DNA from 4 places in the Methylobacterium sp. GC_Met_3 genome. Region 3 is predicted to be linked to each of the others. Evidence: predicted binding sites of a transcription regulator. Region 3 holds the regulator's gene; each other region holds the start of a gene.
The links. Region 3 encodes LexA, which represses DNA repair genes until DNA is damaged. Its sites were predicted from a motif close to TGTTCNNNNTGTGTTCNG; they were not measured.
Positions count from the first base shown of each region.

Region 1: OXS27_RS12490 (trna delta -isopentenylpyrophosphate transferase) is a predicted target of LexA. The motif match lies at 1,687-1,704, and genes of this name have one in related genera.
Region 2: recA (recombinase RecA) is a predicted target of LexA. The motif match lies at 2,756-2,773, and genes of this name have one in related genera.
Region 4: dinB (DNA polymerase IV) is a predicted target of LexA. The motif match lies at 1,778-1,795, and genes of this name have one in related genera.

Region 1 covers NZ_JALNUL010000007.1:183,000-187,206, reverse strand. Annotated here, with positions in the region: gene OXS27_RS12500 (methyltransferase) at 1-599, shown strand, start outside; gene OXS27_RS12495 (hypothetical protein) at 609-920, opposite strand; gene OXS27_RS12490 (trna delta -isopentenylpyrophosphate transferase) at 950-1,624, opposite strand; gene OXS27_RS12485 (heme ABC transporter permease) at 2,030-2,830, shown strand; gene ccmD (heme exporter protein CcmD) at 2,841-2,984, shown strand; gene OXS27_RS12475 (DsbE family thiol:disulfide interchange protein) at 2,981-3,595, shown strand; gene OXS27_RS12470 (septation protein A) at 3,599-4,207, opposite strand, start outside.
Region 2 covers NZ_JALNUL010000005.1:4,062-8,268, forward strand. Annotated here, with positions in the region: gene rpsC (30S ribosomal protein S3) at 1-305, shown strand, start outside; gene rplP (50S ribosomal protein L16) at 317-730, shown strand; gene rpmC (50S ribosomal protein L29) at 743-958, shown strand; gene rpsQ (30S ribosomal protein S17) at 980-1,246, shown strand; gene recA (recombinase RecA) at 1,603-2,694, opposite strand; gene OXS27_RS08815 (PAS domain-containing sensor histidine kinase) at 2,970-4,207, opposite strand, start outside.
Region 3 covers NZ_JALNUL010000004.1:270,086-274,292, reverse strand. Annotated here, with positions in the region: gene OXS27_RS08550 (divalent metal cation transporter) at 1-559, opposite strand, end outside; gene OXS27_RS08545 (hypothetical protein) at 638-853, shown strand; gene OXS27_RS08540 (hypothetical protein) at 864-1,331, opposite strand; gene lexA (transcriptional repressor LexA) at 1,718-2,446, shown strand; partial or broken gene OXS27_RS08530 (ComEC/Rec2 family competence protein) at 2,440-4,207, opposite strand, start outside.
Region 4 covers NZ_JALNUL010000024.1:24,882-29,088, reverse strand. Annotated here, with positions in the region: gene OXS27_RS22045 (hypothetical protein) at 1-162, shown strand, start outside; gene OXS27_RS22040 (hypothetical protein) at 227-457, opposite strand; gene dinB (DNA polymerase IV) at 672-1,754, opposite strand; gene rimO (30S ribosomal protein S12 methylthiotransferase RimO) at 2,054-3,415, opposite strand; gene pabB (aminodeoxychorismate synthase component I) at 3,789-4,207, shown strand, end outside.

The sequences.
Region 1 (4,207 bases), on a different contig from region 3:
GAGCCGTCGGGCTCGGCTGCGCCGCGATGGTGCCCGGCCTTCGACCGACCCTGGTCGAGCGCGATCCCGATCTTGCTGCACAGGCTCGGACGAACGCCGCGCTGAACGGGATCGATGCCCGCGTGATCGAAGCCAACGTGCTCGCCCCCGCGACAGAACGCCGCGCAGCCGGTCTGCTGCCGGACAGTTTCGACGTGGTGTTGACGAACCCCCCGTTCTTCACGGTCGGCCATCACCGGGTTTCACCGCATCCTGGCCGGGCTACGGCGCATAGTTTTGCCGGTGAGGCCTCCAGTGAGACGCTGGACGTTTGGATCCGCACCTGCACGGCGATCCTGCGACCCGGCGGGCGGCTTGGGCTGATCCATCGGGCCGACGCTCTCGCCGAATGCCTGCAAACCCTTCGCGGCCGGTATGGCGATCTGGCGATCCGTCCGGTCCATCCCCGCGCCGAGGCGCCGGCGATCCGGATCCTGATCAGCGCCGTCAAGGGAAGCCGCGCCCCGCTGCGTTTGCAGCCACCCTTAATTCTGCACGGACCGGACGGCGCCTTCACGCGGGAGGCCGCCGAACTTCACGGGGCGCCGCCGCGCTGCTGACCCGACCGGTCACGCCGCCAGGGCGGCGGGCTCCTCGTCCCCGATCCCCAGGAAGCGCTCGACTTCCGGAAGATCCGCGAAGGCCAGGAATTCCGGGCGGAGCGGCGCCGGCAGGCCCTCGAAGTTCAGGCCGGGGAACGTGTCGGGATGCGGGTAAAGCTGCCAGGCGGCGCCGGGCTCCACCGGCGGGAACAGGATTGCGACCTTCTCGTCGCCCAGCCGAACGATCCGGGAGGGGCTGTACGACAGGGTCTCGATGCTCCAGCTTTGGTGGCTGTGTCCGCGGGCCTTCATGGTGCGGCGGCGCGTCGCGCGATGCATGGCGGTCTCCTTGGGTGAAGGGATACGGGTCAGGCGGCGCTGCGGCGGCCGGGGCGCTTCGGCCAGCCGAGCGCCACGAGGCGTGCCTTGGCGTAATCGCGGACCTCGTCGCGGGTGCCGGGCGGCATCGCGGCGAGGATCGTCTGGGTGGCGCCATCCAGCATCAGGTCGGTGACCGCGTTGATCGTCCCGGCCTCGTCGATCCGGCGCTTGAGGTCGCCCTCCGCCTCGGTGACCTCGTCGAAGGCGGGCGCCTCCTCGAAATCCTCGTCGACGGCCCGGATCGGGAGCTGGTGGGCGCGGAACTCGTCGGCCTCCTCCTCCGAGTAGACGAGACCGTGCAACTCGATGAGCTTGAGGATCACGCGATCTTTCCCGCGTTTCTCCGCCATGGCGTAGACGTAGGCCGCCTGCTTGCCGGACACGCGGTAGTTCACGTTGACCAGCGCCTCGCCCATCGACCACTCGACCCGCTCCGTCCCGGGCTTCGTGCCGGGCAGACGGCCAGTGACGAGCATCACCGCCTCGTCGCGCTCGGCACGGATGACCGTTGGCGGCTCGAACACGATCCCGGCTTGGGCGGCGATCCGCTCCAGCGTCTTGTGGTAGATGACGGCCGTCCCCTGAACCCGCCAGACGTTGCCCCCGAAGGGTTCGCCGTAGCGGACGAGGATGTCGGAGATCTGCTTGTCGGCGGTGCGCATGCGGGGCTCGTTCCGGGAGGATCAGGCCGCGTCGTCCACAGCTTTCTCAGGCGACGCTCTTTTGTTCTCTTTTTGTTCGTATCTATATGCGTGATCGTCCCGCCGCTTGCAAGGTCGGGACGTGAAAAGCCATGGCCTGGGGGGCGTGCGATGGATGCGCCTCATCATCGCCCGCGCGTCTCGGCGCCGGGGGTTAGGAGGAACGCGAAGCCGTATGAGGCTGGAGGCCAATCCACGTTGAGTGCCATTTCAGCTCCTGCAGATGCCCTGTCCATCACCCGAGCCCTTGCCAGCCCGAAGCGACCACATTTCAGCGACCAGACAGACTGCGCCGACGACCCGCATTGTTGCTGCACCGCACCCTAGGGTAGACCGGCAATCACGATGTCCGAGACAGCAGCCGCGATGACGCCTTCCCTCTGGACCCGCCTGTCGAATCCCAGCCATTTCATGCGCTGGTCGGGAGCGTTGGTGCCGTGGCTTACGGTCCTATCGCTCGCTGTGCTGGCCGTCGGCCTGTATCAGACCTTCTTCGTCGTGCCGCCCGATTACCAGCAGGGCGAGACTGTGCGGATCATGTACATCCATGTCCCGGCGGCATGGCTCGGCGTGTTCTTCTACGGAGCCATGAGCGTGTCGGCGATCGGCTCCCTGGTCTGGCGCCATCCGCTGGCCGACGTGGCCCAGCGCGCGGCGGCGCCGATCGGCGCGGCCTTCACGCTGATCTGCCTCGTGACCGGCTCCCTGTGGGGCAAGCCGATGTGGGGGACCTATTGGGTCTGGGACGCGCGGCTGACCTCGATGCTGATCCTGCTGCTGATCTATTGCGGCATCATCGCCCTTTGGCGCACGCTGGAGGATCCGAACCGCGCCGCCCGCGCGGTCGCGATCCTGACGCTGGTCGGCGCCGTGAACCTGCCGATCATCAAGTTCTCGGTGAACTGGTGGTCGACCCTGCACCAGCCGGCCTCGATCCTACGCATGGGCGGCTCGACCATCGACCCTTCGATGCTCTACCCGCTGCTCATCATGATCGGCGCCGCGACGCTCGGCGGCACCACGCTGCATCTCTACGCGATGCGCACCGAGATCATGCGGCGCCGGGTCCGGACGCTGACCATCCGCGAGGCCGAGCGCCTGGATCGCGTTCAGCCCCGCATCACGCCGCAGCCCTCGACCGGGCTGCCGGTGGGCCAACCGGTTTAGGATCGGCACGATGGATCTCGGGTCTCACGGCGGCTTCATCCTGGTGGCCTACGCCTTCACCGCGCTGGTGATGGTCGCGCTGGTTGGCAACGCGATCCGCGACCGGAGGGCGCAGCTACGGGCGCTCAAGGGTTTCGGTGAGGACCGCCGATGACCAACCTGCATGACGACGTGACCGAGCGGCCGCTTCCGGTTCGCCGCTCCCTGCTGCTGATCGTGCCGGCGCTCGCCTTCGTGCTGCTCGCCGCCGTATTCTTCCTGCGCCTGCGCTCCGGGGTCGACCCGGCCGCACTGCCCTCGGCGATGATCGGCAAGCCCGTGCCGAGCTTCGACCTGCCGGCCGTGCCGGGGCTGACCGCGGCCGGGGCTCCCGTGCCGGGGCTGTCGAGCGCCGAGCTGAAGGGGCAGATCACGGTGATCAACGTGTTCGCCTCGTGGTGCGCGCCCTGCCAGGTCGAGCACCCGATGCTGATGCGGCTAGCCAAGGAGCCCGGCATCCGGCTCGTCGGCATCGACTACAAGGAGCCGAACCCGGAGGCCGGGCAGCGCTTCCTCGCCCGGCACGGCGTACCGTTCAGCGCCGTCGGCGCCGATGCGAGCGGGCGCGCGGCGATCGATTTCGGTGTCTACGGCGTGCCCGAGACCTTCATCGTCGGGCCGGACGGGGTGATCCGCGACAAGCTCGTCGGCATCCTCACGCCCGATAACTTTGCGAGCGTGCTCACGCGGATCCGGGCCGCCGGCAAGGTCGCGGCGGCCCAGTAGGGCTCACGCCTCCGGCTGCGGCGCCTTGTTCTCGTAGCGGGAGAGCAGCGGGGTCTGCGCCAGGGCGAACAGCACGGTGATCGGCATGATGCCGAACACCTTGAAGTTGACCCAGAAATCCTCGGTCTGCGTCCGCCACACGATCTCGTTCAGCGCCGCCAGCACGAAGAAGAACAGGCCCCAGCGGAAGGTCAGCTTGCGCCAGCCTTCCTCGGTGAGGCTGAACATCGAATCGAGCACCACCGACAGGAGCGGCCGTCCGAAGGCGAGGCCGCCGAGCAGGATGGTGCCGAACAGGGCGTTCACGATGGTCGGCTTGACCATGATGAAGGTCTTGTCCTGCAGCGCCACGGTCAGCCCGCCGAAGACGATCACGACCGCGCCCGACACCAGCGGCATGATCGGCAGGCGCCGCATCAGCACGTAGTGGATCGCCAGCGCCACCACGGTCGCCGCGATGAACAGGCCGGTGGCCACGAACAGCTTCTGGTCGGGGGCGACGCCGAATTTTTCCGAGTACGCATTCCCAAGAAAGAACAGGACCAGCGGGCCGAGTTCGAGCGCCAGCTTCATCAGCGGCGGCAGGTGGCGGCGCGGAGGGACGGATTCGAT
Region 2 (4,207 bases), on a different contig from region 3:
CCGAGGGCATCCGGATCAACTGCTCGGGCCGTCTCGGCGGCGCCGAGATCGCCCGCCAGGAATGGTACCGTGAAGGACGCGTCCCGCTGCACACGCTGCGCGCCGACGTCGATTACGGCACTGCCACGGCGTTCACGACCTACGGTACTTGCGGCATCAAGGTTTGGGTGTTCAAGGGCGAGATCCTTGAGCATGACCCGATGGCCCAGGATAAGAAGGCCCAGGAAGAGGGTGGCCGCTCCGGCGGACGCCGTGAGCGCGATGGCGAGGGCGGCCGCGAGCGCGGACGCCGCGAGCACGCGTAAGGTAGGAAGCCATGCTGCAACCGAAAAAGACTCGCTTCCGTAAGCAGTTCAAGGGCCGCATCCACGGTGCGGCCAAGGGCGGCTTCGAGCTGAACTTCGGCCAGTTCGGTCTGAAGGCGGTGGAGCCCGAGCGCGTCACTGCTCGCCAGATCGAGGCGGCCCGCCGCGCGATCACCCGCGAGATGAAGCGCCAGGGCCGCGTTTGGATCCGGGTGTTCCCGGACGTGCCGGTCTCCTCGAAGCCGACCGAAGTCCGCATGGGCTCCGGTAAGGGCGCTCCAGATTACTGGGCTGCCCGCGTGCATCCCGGCCGGATCATGTTTGAGGTCGACGGCGTTGCCGAGGCCATCGCCAAGGAGGCGCTCCGCCTCGGCGCCGCGAAGCTCCCGATCCGTACGCGGGTCGTCCAACGCATCGCCGACTGAACGGAGGCTATCGTGAAGTCGACCCAGAGAGTGTCTGATCTTAAGGCGTTGTCGCCGGATCAGTTGAATGACGAGTTGCTGAACCTCAAGAAAGAGCAGTTTAACCTGCGCTTCCAGGGGGCCACTGGCCAGCTCGAGAACGTCGCCCGCGTCCGTGAGGTCCGCCGCGACATCGCCCGTGTCCGGACTCTGCAGCGTTCCAAGACGCTGCAGCAGGCCAAGGCCTGAGGCGGGTTTTAGGAGACAACCATGCCGAAGCGCATCCTGCAGGGCACCGTCGTCAGCGACAAGGGTGAGAAGACCATCGTGGTGAAGGTGGAGCGTCGCTTCACGCACCCGGTGATGAAGAAGACCGTCCGCCGGTCGAAGAACTACCATGCGCATGACGAGGCGAATGTCGCCAAGGTCGGGCAGACGGTGTTCATCGAGGAGTGCCGTCCGTTCTCGAAGACCAAGACCTGGAAGCTGGTCGAGGGCGAGGCGGCGGTTCAGGCCGAGGCTGGCGAGGCCGCTTGATCTGATGGCTTGGCGGCTGCGGGCGACCGCATCCGCCAGATCGTTTCTATTCGAATCGACGAGAGCCCGGGCAAGGCCGACCTTCATTGGTCGGACTCGCACCGGGCTTCGTCGTTTGAGGATTGCGTTCGGCCTTGGTGCCGATGGTTGTACCTATGCGCATCAGATCAAGCCTAGCCTGTGCGATCGTCCTTGAGCCTCCGGCATTATGCGGCGGTCGGTTTCGACGGGCATCTTGACCTTCGGCGTTGGCACGGCGCTCGGAAAGAAAAACGGCCCCGGAGATGCTCCGGGGCCGTCCTACGTCTCTTGCGAAGAATGCCGCCGCAAACCCTCTTAGAATGCGGCAGCGCCGATCAGGCCTCGCCCTCGTCGAGATCGTCCGCGCTCGGCGTCGCGGTCTCCAAAATCTTCTCGGCCACCAGGCCTGAATTCTGCCGGATCGATCCTTCGATCTCGGCGGCGATCTTCGGGTTGTCGCGCAGGAAGCCCTTCGAGTTCTCGCGGCCCTGGCCGAGGCGCTGGCTGTTGTACGAGAACCAGGCGCCCGACTTCTCGACGATCCCGGCCTTTACGCCGAGATCGATCAGCTCGCCGACCTTCGACACGCCCTCGCCGAACATGATGTCGAACTCGACCTGCTTGAACGGCGGCGCAACCTTGTTCTTCACCACTTTGACGCGGACCTGATTGCCGATCGCCTCGTCCCGGTCCTTCAGGGTCGAGATACGGCGGATGTCGAGGCGCACCGAGGCGTAGAACTTCAGGGCGTTGCCGCCCGTGGTCGTCTCGGGGCTGCCGTACATCACGCCGATCTTCATCCGGATCTGGTTGATGAAGATGACCATGCAGTTCGAGCGCGAGATCGAGCCGGTCAGCTTGCGCAGGGCTTGGCTCATCAGGCGCGCCTGCAGGCCGGGCTGGCTCTCGCCCATCTCGCCCTCGATCTCGGCCCGCGGGGTCAGCGCGGCGACCGAATCGACCACCAGCACGTCGATGGCGCCGGAGCGCACCAGCGTGTCGGTGATCTCCAGGGCCTGCTCTCCGGTGTCGGGCTGCGAGATCAGCAGGTCGTCGAGATTGACCCCGAGCTTGCGGGCATAGACCGGGTCCAGCGCGTGCTCGGCGTCGATGAAGGCGCAGACCCCGCCCTTCTTCTGGGCTTCCGCGATGGTGTGAAGGGCGAGCGTCGTCTTGCCCGACGATTCGGGGCCGTAGATCTCGACGACGCGACCGCGCGGAAGGCCGCCGACGCCCAGCGCGATGTCGAGCCCGATCGAGCCGGTGGAGACGGTTTCGACCTCCTGCACCTTGTCGTTCTTGCCAAGCCGCATGATCGAGCCCTTGCCGAAGGCACGCTCGATCTGAGACAGGGCGGCGTCGATCGCCTTGGACTTGTCCTTGTCCGCGGGGGGCATGTCGACCACTTTCAATGCGGGCTGGGCCATCTGGCGGCATCCTTATGAAGGGGTTGAGCGCCGTTCACAACGCGCGTCAACGTCCGTCTTGTGTACCTGTTTTGTTCTCAATCGGCAAGGGCGCGCGGGTGTTCTGACCGGGCGTTGTGCCCGTCAATTTGCATTGCATGCGTTGCGGGAGCGTGGCTGGTCCGTCTCGCGCTGTGGGATCCGGCGGTGGCGCAATGGCCGCGCCGCCCCTCATACCCGGCGTGCCGGGATGAGGCTGTTTGCGCCGGTGCCTGAAGGGTCGGTGGCCCAGCCCCTCAGCTTGCCATCGTCTTTTTCACGGTCTCGACGAGCTGCTTCAGGCTGAAGGGTTTTGGCAGGAAGTTGAAGGTCTCGCCCTCCGGCAGGTTCTTGCGGAAGGCGTCCTCGGCGTAGCCGGAGACGAAGATCACCTTCAGGTCCGGCTGGTGCTTGCGCACTTCCCGCAGCAGGGTCGGACCGTCCATCTCTGGCATGACGACGTCGGAGACCACGAGGTCGATCGGCTGGGCGTTCTCGCGCACGATCGCCAGCGCCTCGAGACCAGAGGCCGCCTCCAGGACCGTATAACCGCGGGCCGAGAGGGCCCGGCTGTTGACCGCGCGGACCGGATCCTCGTCCTCCACCAGCAGAATCGTACCCTGGCCAGTATGGTCGGCGGCGGGCTGGCGCGGCGGCGTCCGCTCGATCGGGGTCGCAGGCCCCACGGGTTCGATCTTTCCCTCGGCCTTCGACGAACCAGGCAGCCGTGCGGCGTCCGTCCGCGGTAAGGCTGGTGCGGGGGCCGGGAGCGGCACCTCCTCGGGTTCCGCCACCGGTATGTGGCGCGGCAGATAGATCCGGAAGGCGGTGCCCTCCCCGACCGTGGACTGCACGTCGATCGTGCCGCCGGACTGCTTGACGATACCGAACACCGTCGAGAGCCCGAGGCCCGTGCCCTTGCCGATCTCCTTGGTGGTGAAGAACGGCTCGAAGATCTTCTCCATCAGCTCGGGCGGGATGCCCTGTCCGGTGTCGCGGACCTCGATCAGCACGTGATCGCCCGCAGGCGCCCCGCCCCGCCCCTCGGCCACCGCTGCGGGACCCGGATCGGTGACGTTCTCGGTGCGGATCACCAGTTTGCCGCCCTCCGGCATCGCGTCGCGGGCGTTGACCGCGAGGTTCACAATCACCTGCTCGAACTGGTTGACATCGGCCTTCACGGGCCAAACCTCGCGGCCGTGCTTCAACTCCAGGGCGACGCGCTCGCCGAGCAGCCGCTTCAGCAGGAGCGTGAGCTCCGACAGCGCCTCGCCGACACTCATCACCTCCGGCCGCAGGGTTTGGCGGCGGGAGAACGCCAGGAGCTGGCGGACGAGGCCCGCTGCCCGATTGGCGTTCTGCTTGATCTGCATGATGTCTTGGAAGGCCGGATCGGTCGGCCGGTGGCTCGCCAGCAGCAGGTCCGAGTAGCCGATGATCGCCTGCAGCACGTTGTTGAAGTCGTGCGCGATGCCGCCCGCGAGCTGACCCACGG
Region 3 (4,207 bases):
GGTACTGACCATCACCGAGCGGTATGTGGGCGAACGACGTGGCGATCTCGCCCAGATTCGGCCGCGCCGCGATGGCGAGGCCGATGAAGACCAGCTCGAACAGGCCGACCGCCAGCGCCACCACCTCGACGCGCCGGTAGCTGCCGGTGAAGACGAGCCCGAGGAGCAGAAGGGCCGGCAACCCGAGGCTCACGAGCCGCGGCACCCCGAACAGGTCGCCGATCCCCGCGATGCCGGAGAATTCGGTGACGATGGCGCCGATCCCGGCGACCACGAGGCCGCCATACGAGATCCAGGCCCAGACCGGCCCGTAACGCGCGCGGATCAGCTCGCCATGGCCACGGCCCGTGGCGGTGCCGAGCCGGACCGTCAGCTCCTGGACGACGTACAGGATCGGGATCAGCAGGATCTGCAGGAGCAGCAGCGAGTAACCCCAGCGGGCGCCGCTCTGGGCCGCCGTGATCAGGCTTCCGACATCCGTGTCGGCGAGCATCACGACGAGTCCGGGGCCTGCGGTCTTGAGGAACGCGTTCAGGCGAGGCAGGGAGGCGCTGGGCACGGCTCGGGAACAGGCCCGGGTCAGGGCGGTTCCGGCGGGCGCCTGCGGCGTTTTCCCGGCACGCGGGAGGAGTATGCGATGGCACAGGGCACGGATCGGGGCTCGGGCTGGAGCCTTCAGGCGAGCGCCGTGCCCGATGGGGTGCGGCTCGAACTCGCCCTGTCCGACCTCGGCGGCGGGCCGGTTACCGCCGCAATCGTGCTGGACCGGGCCGAGGCCCGCGCCTTCGCGCGTGCCCTCCTGGCCGCGGCCGGCGACGCGACAGAACGCACCTTCCCGAAGCCGGGGACCTGAGCGGGCCGGCTCAGCGCTGGGCTGCACCCGGGTTGCGGCCCGGCAGGCGCGGCACCACCGTTCCGCGCCGCTCGACCGGCACGTCGCAGGCGTAGGCGAACTCGGACTTCAGCGAATCGAACACGGTCTCGCCGGTGATCCGGCAATCCTCGCGCACGGTCTCGTCGAGATAGGCGCGGGCGGCCGTGCGGAAGCGCGTCACCCGGGTCGCACCCGGCTCCGGATCGATGCGGACCTCACTCAGGTTGCAGCCGGCATATTCGCGCAGGGCGTTGGAGACGACCAGCATCCGGCGCAGCTGCCGGTTGTCGTAGACCTCGTAGGGTTCCTTGCAGCCGATCGTGACCACCTGCGGCGTGAGCGCCACGTAGTTCCGGGAGATGTAGGCGAACCCGGTGGTGCAGCCGGCAAGCGCCGAACCCAGGATCAGGGCGCCGAGGGAGAGCCGGAGGTGCCCTGGAGCCGCGCGCTTTTGCATCCTCGTCATCCCAAGCCAGATACCGCCCCGCTCCCCGGCGAGGCGCGGAGTGCATTGAAACGGCTCCGCTTGTGCCGTCAATGCGTTTATGGTTCGCATCGCCCGCGCCGGGTGGGACTCAGCTCCCTGGCGTCCGGCACGGGTTCGGCATGTCCTTCGTCCCGGGCCTGGAGGCCTGACCGGCAACGACGGTGTGCGTCACAACTTCGGTGCGGCAGGCCGGGGGCGCACCGCGTTCGAACCGGCCGAGGATCGACAAGATCGTCGATCGACCGGACAGCGTGGCCATAACGCGCTTGCAGAACACTTGCGGAACGTTTAACCTGTTCGCGATTTGTTTCAGAGGCCGCCTCGGGGCGGTCCGCAAAGTCGCGAGGCCCCCGTCGATGCTCACGCGCAAGCAGCTTGACCTCCTGCGGTTCATCCAGAGCCGCGTGCAGGAATGCGGCGTTCCCCCGTCCTTCGACGAGATGAAGGATGCGCTCGATCTCAAGTCAAAGTCGGGCATCCACCGGCTTATCACGGCCTTGGAGGAACGCGGCTTCCTGCGCCGGCTGCCGAATCGGGCGCGCGCCATCGAGGTGATCCGCATCCCCGAAAGCCTGGCGCAGGCGGCGGCGCCCACTCCGGAGCCGCGCCGCTTCACCCCAAGCGTGGTGGAGGGCGGCAAGTCCCGACAGCCGGCGGCGCCTCCCATGCCGGCGAGCGCACGGATGATCGACGATTCCGGTCGGGCCATCTCCATCCCCGTCATGGGTCGGATTGCGGCAGGAACACCGGTCTCGGCGATCCAGAACCAGAGCCACGCCATCACGCTGTCGCCGGACTTTCTCGCGGGCGGTGAGCACTACGCCCTGGAGGTGCGAGGCGATTCGATGGTTGAAGCCGGGATCCTCGACGGCGACCTCGTGGTGATCCGCAAGCAGGACACTGCCAATACCGGCGACATCATCGTGGCGTTGATCGACGACGAGGAGGCGACGCTCAAGCGCCTGCGCCGCCGCGGCTCTTCGATCGCCCTGGAGGCTGCCAACCCGGCCTACGAGACCCGCGTCCTGGGCCCCGACCGGGTCCAGATCCAAGGCCGGCTGGTCAGCCTCGTTCGACGCTACTGAAGGGGTTCGGCGGGGGCGTCGATCACGACGTCCGTCGCCGGGGCCTGTGGCGTTTCGGGTAACGCCATGCCGCCGGCTGCTCCGATGGGGGAATCCGTCGATTCGAGACGCGTACGAGCAGGCCTTGGACGCCAGGGGGCGGACCGGCCGTCGCCGTGGGCGGTGCGCATCGTAAACCCGTTTCCATCAGCACGCAGGGCGACGGCCCCGTGCATGGCCAGCATCCGGCGATCGATCACCAGAGGCCCCGTGCAGGTCGGCGGCGCCGCGAGGCTCGTGATCAGCACGGCGGCCCGGGCACAATCCTCGGGGAAGGCGCGCCGATCGCGGACCAGGGCAACGGCCCGTCCGTCCGGGAGAAGCGCGGTACAGCCGAGCCGGTCGCAGCGGCCGCCCGGCGCCGCACCGGAGCCGCGGTCGAGCCGCCGCCCGTCGCCATCCGCCTTCAGCCATTGCTCCAGCACGAAGCCCGAGGGGCTGCCGAGGATCGCGAGCCGGCCATCCGGGCCGCGTACCGCGGCGCCCCAGCCCTGCCGGTCGACATAGAGATCGTGGCGCTCCGGTTGGGCCATCAGGCCAAGCCCGAGCAGTACGGGTGGCAGGGCAAGCCAGCGGAGCTGCGAAACCGGTAGCGTTGCCAGGAGCAGCGCTGCCGTCAGGGCGGCGAGGGCCCCGGTGCCGAAGGCTGGCACCACCACGCTGGCCCGCTCGAACCCGGCGATCCAATGCGAAATCGCCAGCATGCCGCCCACCGCCTGCCCCATCAGCCACCAGACCGGCCGGTCGAGGGCGAAGGGATAGGCAATGCACCCGATCACGGCCGAGGGCATCACCACCAGCGAGACGAGCGGCAGGGTCAGAGCGTTGCCGATAAGGCCGAAGGGCTGGATCGTCTGGAAGTGGTAGGTGGCGAAGGGCGCGGTCGCGATCTGCGCCACCAGCGTCGTCGCCAGGGTGCCGGTGACCGCCGACAGGCCGGTCCCGACGAACCGGCCTATCCGTCCCGCCCCGGGCCGTACGAACAGGCGCCCGTCGATCAGCCGCGCACAGGCGATCAGCCCGGCCACCGCGCCGAACGACATCTGGAAGCTCGGGCCCAGCAGCCCTTCCGGTTCACGGGCCAGGGCGATCAGGGCGGCCAGTGCGAGGTTGCGCATTGACAGGGCTGGCCGGTCCGCGAGAATCGCGCCCAGCATGATCAGGGTCATGATCAGCGAGCGCTCGGCGGCGATGTCCCAGCCCGAGAAGGCGCAATAGCCGCTCACCCCCACCATGGCGAAGCCGGCCGCGATCTTCTTGATCGGCCAGAACAGGGCGCAGTGGGGGACCAAAGCAAGGAAAGCCCGCACTAGCCAGAACACCACGCCGGCGGCCAGCACCATGTGGAGGCCCGAGATCGAGACCACGTGGTAGATCCCGGCGGCGCGCAGGGCATCGTTGCTCGCCGGACCGATCAGCCCACGCTTGCCGGTCACCAGGGCGGCCGCCACGGCCCCCGCCTGGCCACCCTCGGCCTCGGCGATCCGGCGGGTCAAGACGTTGCGGGCCTCGTCCAGCATCGCGGCGAGTAGCAGGCGCAGGGGCGGCGGTTCCGTGGGGGCCGGACCGTGACCGCGCCGACCAGCGAGCCGACCGCGCCGATCCCCTGAAAATACGCATCCCGGGCGAAGTCGTAGCCGCCGGGTCGGGCCGCCTCCGGGGGTGGCAGCAGGCGTGCAGTCGCCGCGATGGTCTCGCCCGGCCTCGGGATCGGCGTCTTGC
Region 4 (4,207 bases), on a different contig from region 3:
GCCGACCTCAAGGGCAATCCCGGCATCGGCACCTCGAAGGGCATGACCGGTGCCGACCCGGCGGATCTGCAGGCGGATTCGACCTTCGAGGGCGACGTCGACAACGAGACGAAGCTCGACGGCGGCATCGACCCGAACCATCGTCCGCGCAAGAACGCCTGAAGACGAGCACCCGCGGTCGCGGGACGACCCCGGACCGCTCGACCGGTCCGGGGCCTCGGAATCCTCAGCGGGTGCGCGCCGGCGCCGGGCGGTTCTGGGGCGTGACCGGTCCGGTGATGGCCGGATCGCCGTGCGGTGGCGTCTGGATGAAGATCTGGCCGGGGCTCGCCGTATAGCCCCGCTGCATGGCGGCGTTGGCGGCACTGAACCCGGAGGTGCCATCGGCCAGGGCCGCGCCGGCTGAGGCGGTCAGCATCAGGGCCGTGGCGACGACAAGGGAAGCGCGTTTCGACACAAGCTGGCTCCTGCGGTTGGGTCCGACGCGCTCGGTGGCATCAGTCGGGATTCCCGCTATCTGGGTCTCCACAGGCCAAGACTGTGTGCGACACCGCACAATCGGCAGCGGATTGCAGTATGAAGCCGACTTTCCAGCTTCAGGTCCTGTCGTTCCACCCAGCGTTCAGAGCATCGTCTCGGAAGCTGGCCGCCACATTTCGGGGCGCGGCCTGCTAAAGTCCCAGCCCGAGCTGCATCGGCTCCTCATCCTCCCCCTGGGCGAAGCCCGACAGCGACACGCCGATCAGCCGGGCACTGCGCCGCAGCGGGAACAGTCCCGCGAGCAGATCGAGGCCGATCCGCTCCAGGCTCGCCCGGTCGGGCACGGGGGCGACGAGTGATTTCGCCCGGGTGACCTGGGCAAAATCCGAGAACTTGAGCTTCAGGGTCACGGTCCGGCCGCGCATGCCCTTGGCGACGGCGCCGGCCCAGACCTTGTCCAGCAGGGGTGCCAGCCGGGCGGCCAGGACCTCGAAGGCGGCGGTGTCCTCCGAGAAGGTGGTCTCGGCGCCGATCGACTTGCGCACCCGGTGGGCGCGCACCGGCCGCATGTCGATGCCGCGGGCGACCGCGTGGTAGTACCCTGCCGACGAGCCGAAGATCTCGCGCAGGCGCTCCGGCGCCCAGGCGCGCAGGTCCGCCCCGGTGTGGATCCCGAGCCGCTTCATCTTGGCCTCGGTGACCGGACCGACCCCGTGGAACCGGCCGATCGGCAGCGCGGCCACGAAGTCCGGCCCCATGGCGGGGGTGATGACGAACAGGGCGTTCGGCTTCTTGTGGTCGGAGGCCACCTTGGCCAGGAACTTGTTGTACGAGACCCCGGCCGAGGCCACGAGCCCGGTGCGCTCCAGGATCTCGGCCCGGATCGCCTTGGCCACCGCGGTGGCGGTGGGCAGCCCCAGAAGATTCTCGGTGACGTCGAGATAGGCCTCGTCGAGGGCCACCGGCTCGATGAGCGCCGTGTGCCGGGCGAAGACCGCGCGGATCTCCTCCGAGACCCCCCGGTAGACCTCGAAGCGCGGCTTCACGAACAGCAGGTCCGGGCAGAGCCGCCGGGCGGTGGCCGAAGGCATGGCCGAGCGGACGCCGAACGTGCGCGCCTCGTAGCTCGCCGCCGCCACCACGCCCCGCTCCCGCGAGCCGCCCACCGCCAGGGGTTTGCCGCGCAAGGACGGGTCGTCGCGCTGCTCCACGGAGGCGTAGAACGCGTCCATGTCGATGTGGATGATTTTTCGGAGCGCGACCTCCGGATCCATCGCCGCCTCGGAGATCCGCGGTTAGTTCCCGATCTGTTCTGAAAGAGCGCGGCGGGGTGGCCGGGTCAAGGCGTGTTGGATGGGGCTCAACAGGGATGTTCCATCCGCACCCTGGAGCGACCGATCAAGCTGGTCTGTCCCACCTCTTGAGGTGCGAGCGCAGCGAGCCTCGAAGGAGGGCTCCAGCCAGCCGCGCGATCCCTGGAAGTCTCCTTCGAGGCTTCCCCTGCGCTCCGGCACCGCCGGATGAGGGGGGCGGTTTGGAGGTTCTGTTCAACCGCCCGTGGCGGGTGACTGCCTCAGGCCACGCTGCCGTACAGGTCGTAGGCCTCGGCCCGCTCGATCTTCACGGTGACGATGTCGCCGACCCGCACCGGCCGCCGGAAGGCGGCGTGGACGGTGCCGTCGATCTCCGGCGCGTCGGCCTTGGACCGGCCCCGGGCGACCCCGCCCTCGACGGCGTCGACGATGATCGGCATCCGCTTGCCGACCTTGGCCCGCTGGAGCCGCAGCGCGATGCCGTTCTGGGTCTCCATGAACCGGCGCTTGCGCTCGGCCTTCACCGCCGGCGGCACGAAATCGCCCAGCGCGTTGGCGGTGGCGCCCGCCACCGGCTCGTATTCGAAGCAGCCGACGCGATCGAGCTTGGCCTCCTGCAGCCAGCCCAGAAGCTCCTCGAACTCGGCCTCGGTCTCGCCGGGGAAGCCGACGATGAAGGTCGAGCGGATCGCCAGATCCGGGCAGATCTGCCGCCAGCTGCGGATCCGGTCGAGCTGGCGCTCCTGATTGCCGGGGCGGCGCATGCGCTTGAGCACGGAGGGGCTCGCATGCTGGAGCGGCATGTCGAGGTAGGGGAGCACCTTGCCCTCGGCCATCAGCGGGATGACCTCGTCCACGTGCGGGTAGGGGTAGACGTAATGGAGCCGCACCCAGGCGCCGAGCTCGCCGAGTTCCTTGGTGAGGTCGTAGAACTTCGCGCGGACCTGACGGTCCTGCCACGGACTCTCACTGTAGCGGATATCGACGCCGTAGGCGCTGGTGTCCTGGCTGACGACCAGCAGTTCCTTCACGCCGGCTTTGACCAGCTTTTCCGCCTCGCGCAGCACGTCGGCGGCGGGGCGGCTGACGAGGTTTCCGCGTAGAGACGGGATGATGCAGAAGCTGCAGCGGTTGCTGCACCCCTCCGAGATCTTCAGGTAGGCGTAGTGGCGCGGGGTGAGCTTGATCCCCTGCGGCGGCACGAGATCGAGGAACGGGTCGTGGGCCGGCGGCACCGCCTCGTGGACCGCTGCCACCACCGACTCGTAGGCCTGGGGCCCGGTCACCGCCAGGAGGTCCGGGTATTTCGCGCGGATCTCCTCGGGCTGCGCGCCCATGCAGCCCGTGACGATCACCCGGCCGTTCTCCGCCATGGCCTCGCCGATCGCCGAGAGCGACTCCGCCTTGGCGGAATCGAGGAAGCCGCAGGTGTTGACGATCACCACGTCGGCGCCGTCGTGCCGGCGGGCCAGCTCGTAGCCCTCCGCGCGCAGGTGGGTGAGGATCCGCTCGGAATCGACCAGCGCCTTCGGGCAGCCCAGAGAGACGAACGAGATCTTTGGGGCCGAAGCCTTGAGATCCGAAGCCTTCGGAGCGGGCGTGGGGGCTGGCGTGGCGGTCATGGGCGCATTCGACAGATCGGACGCCGCCCGCGCGTGTGGCCGATGAGACAGCCATACGGAGCGCGAGGACGAGAATTCGGGATCATGATCTTATAGCGGTTCTCAACCGCCCGCGCGAGGCCGGCCGCCGCAGGGGTGTCCGGCTCCAGGCACGAGGCTACCGGATCACAACGGACTTCTGTTTACTATTATATCCTTACCGGCGGATCCTGAGACCGCGCATAAGGGTTTGGGGCCGTCGTCCTGCACCCTGGACACATCCCGCCCGCACCGCGCGGCGGTGCCTGCGTGGAACTGCCGCTTCCCCCGCGGCATCGCCTGTGCGACGGCAACGGGTAACGCACAGCCAGAGATAGCGGCCCCGAACCCGGTCATGTGGACCCGAGAGATCCCCTTCATCGATCCCGTCGCGGCCGCCGCCCGGTTGCGGTCCCTGCCGGGTCTCGCCTTCCTCGACAGCGCGATGCGGCACGACCCGCTCGGGCGCCATTCGATCGTGGCCGCCGACCCGTTCGCGCGCTTCCGCTTCCGCGACGGCGTCGCGACCCTGAATAGCGAACCGGTGCCGGGCGGCCCCTTCGCGGCCCTGCGCGCCTGCCTCGCCCCCTACCGGATCGAGCCCAGCCCTGAAAATCCCTTCCCGGGCGGGGCGATCGGCTACCTCGCCTACGACCTCGGCGCGGCGTTGGAGCGGGTTGCGCCGCCGGCCCGGCGGGCGGGGCTCACCGACGACATCGCCCTGAACCTCTATGACACGGCCCTGGTGATCGACCACGCCGCCGGCACGGCCCG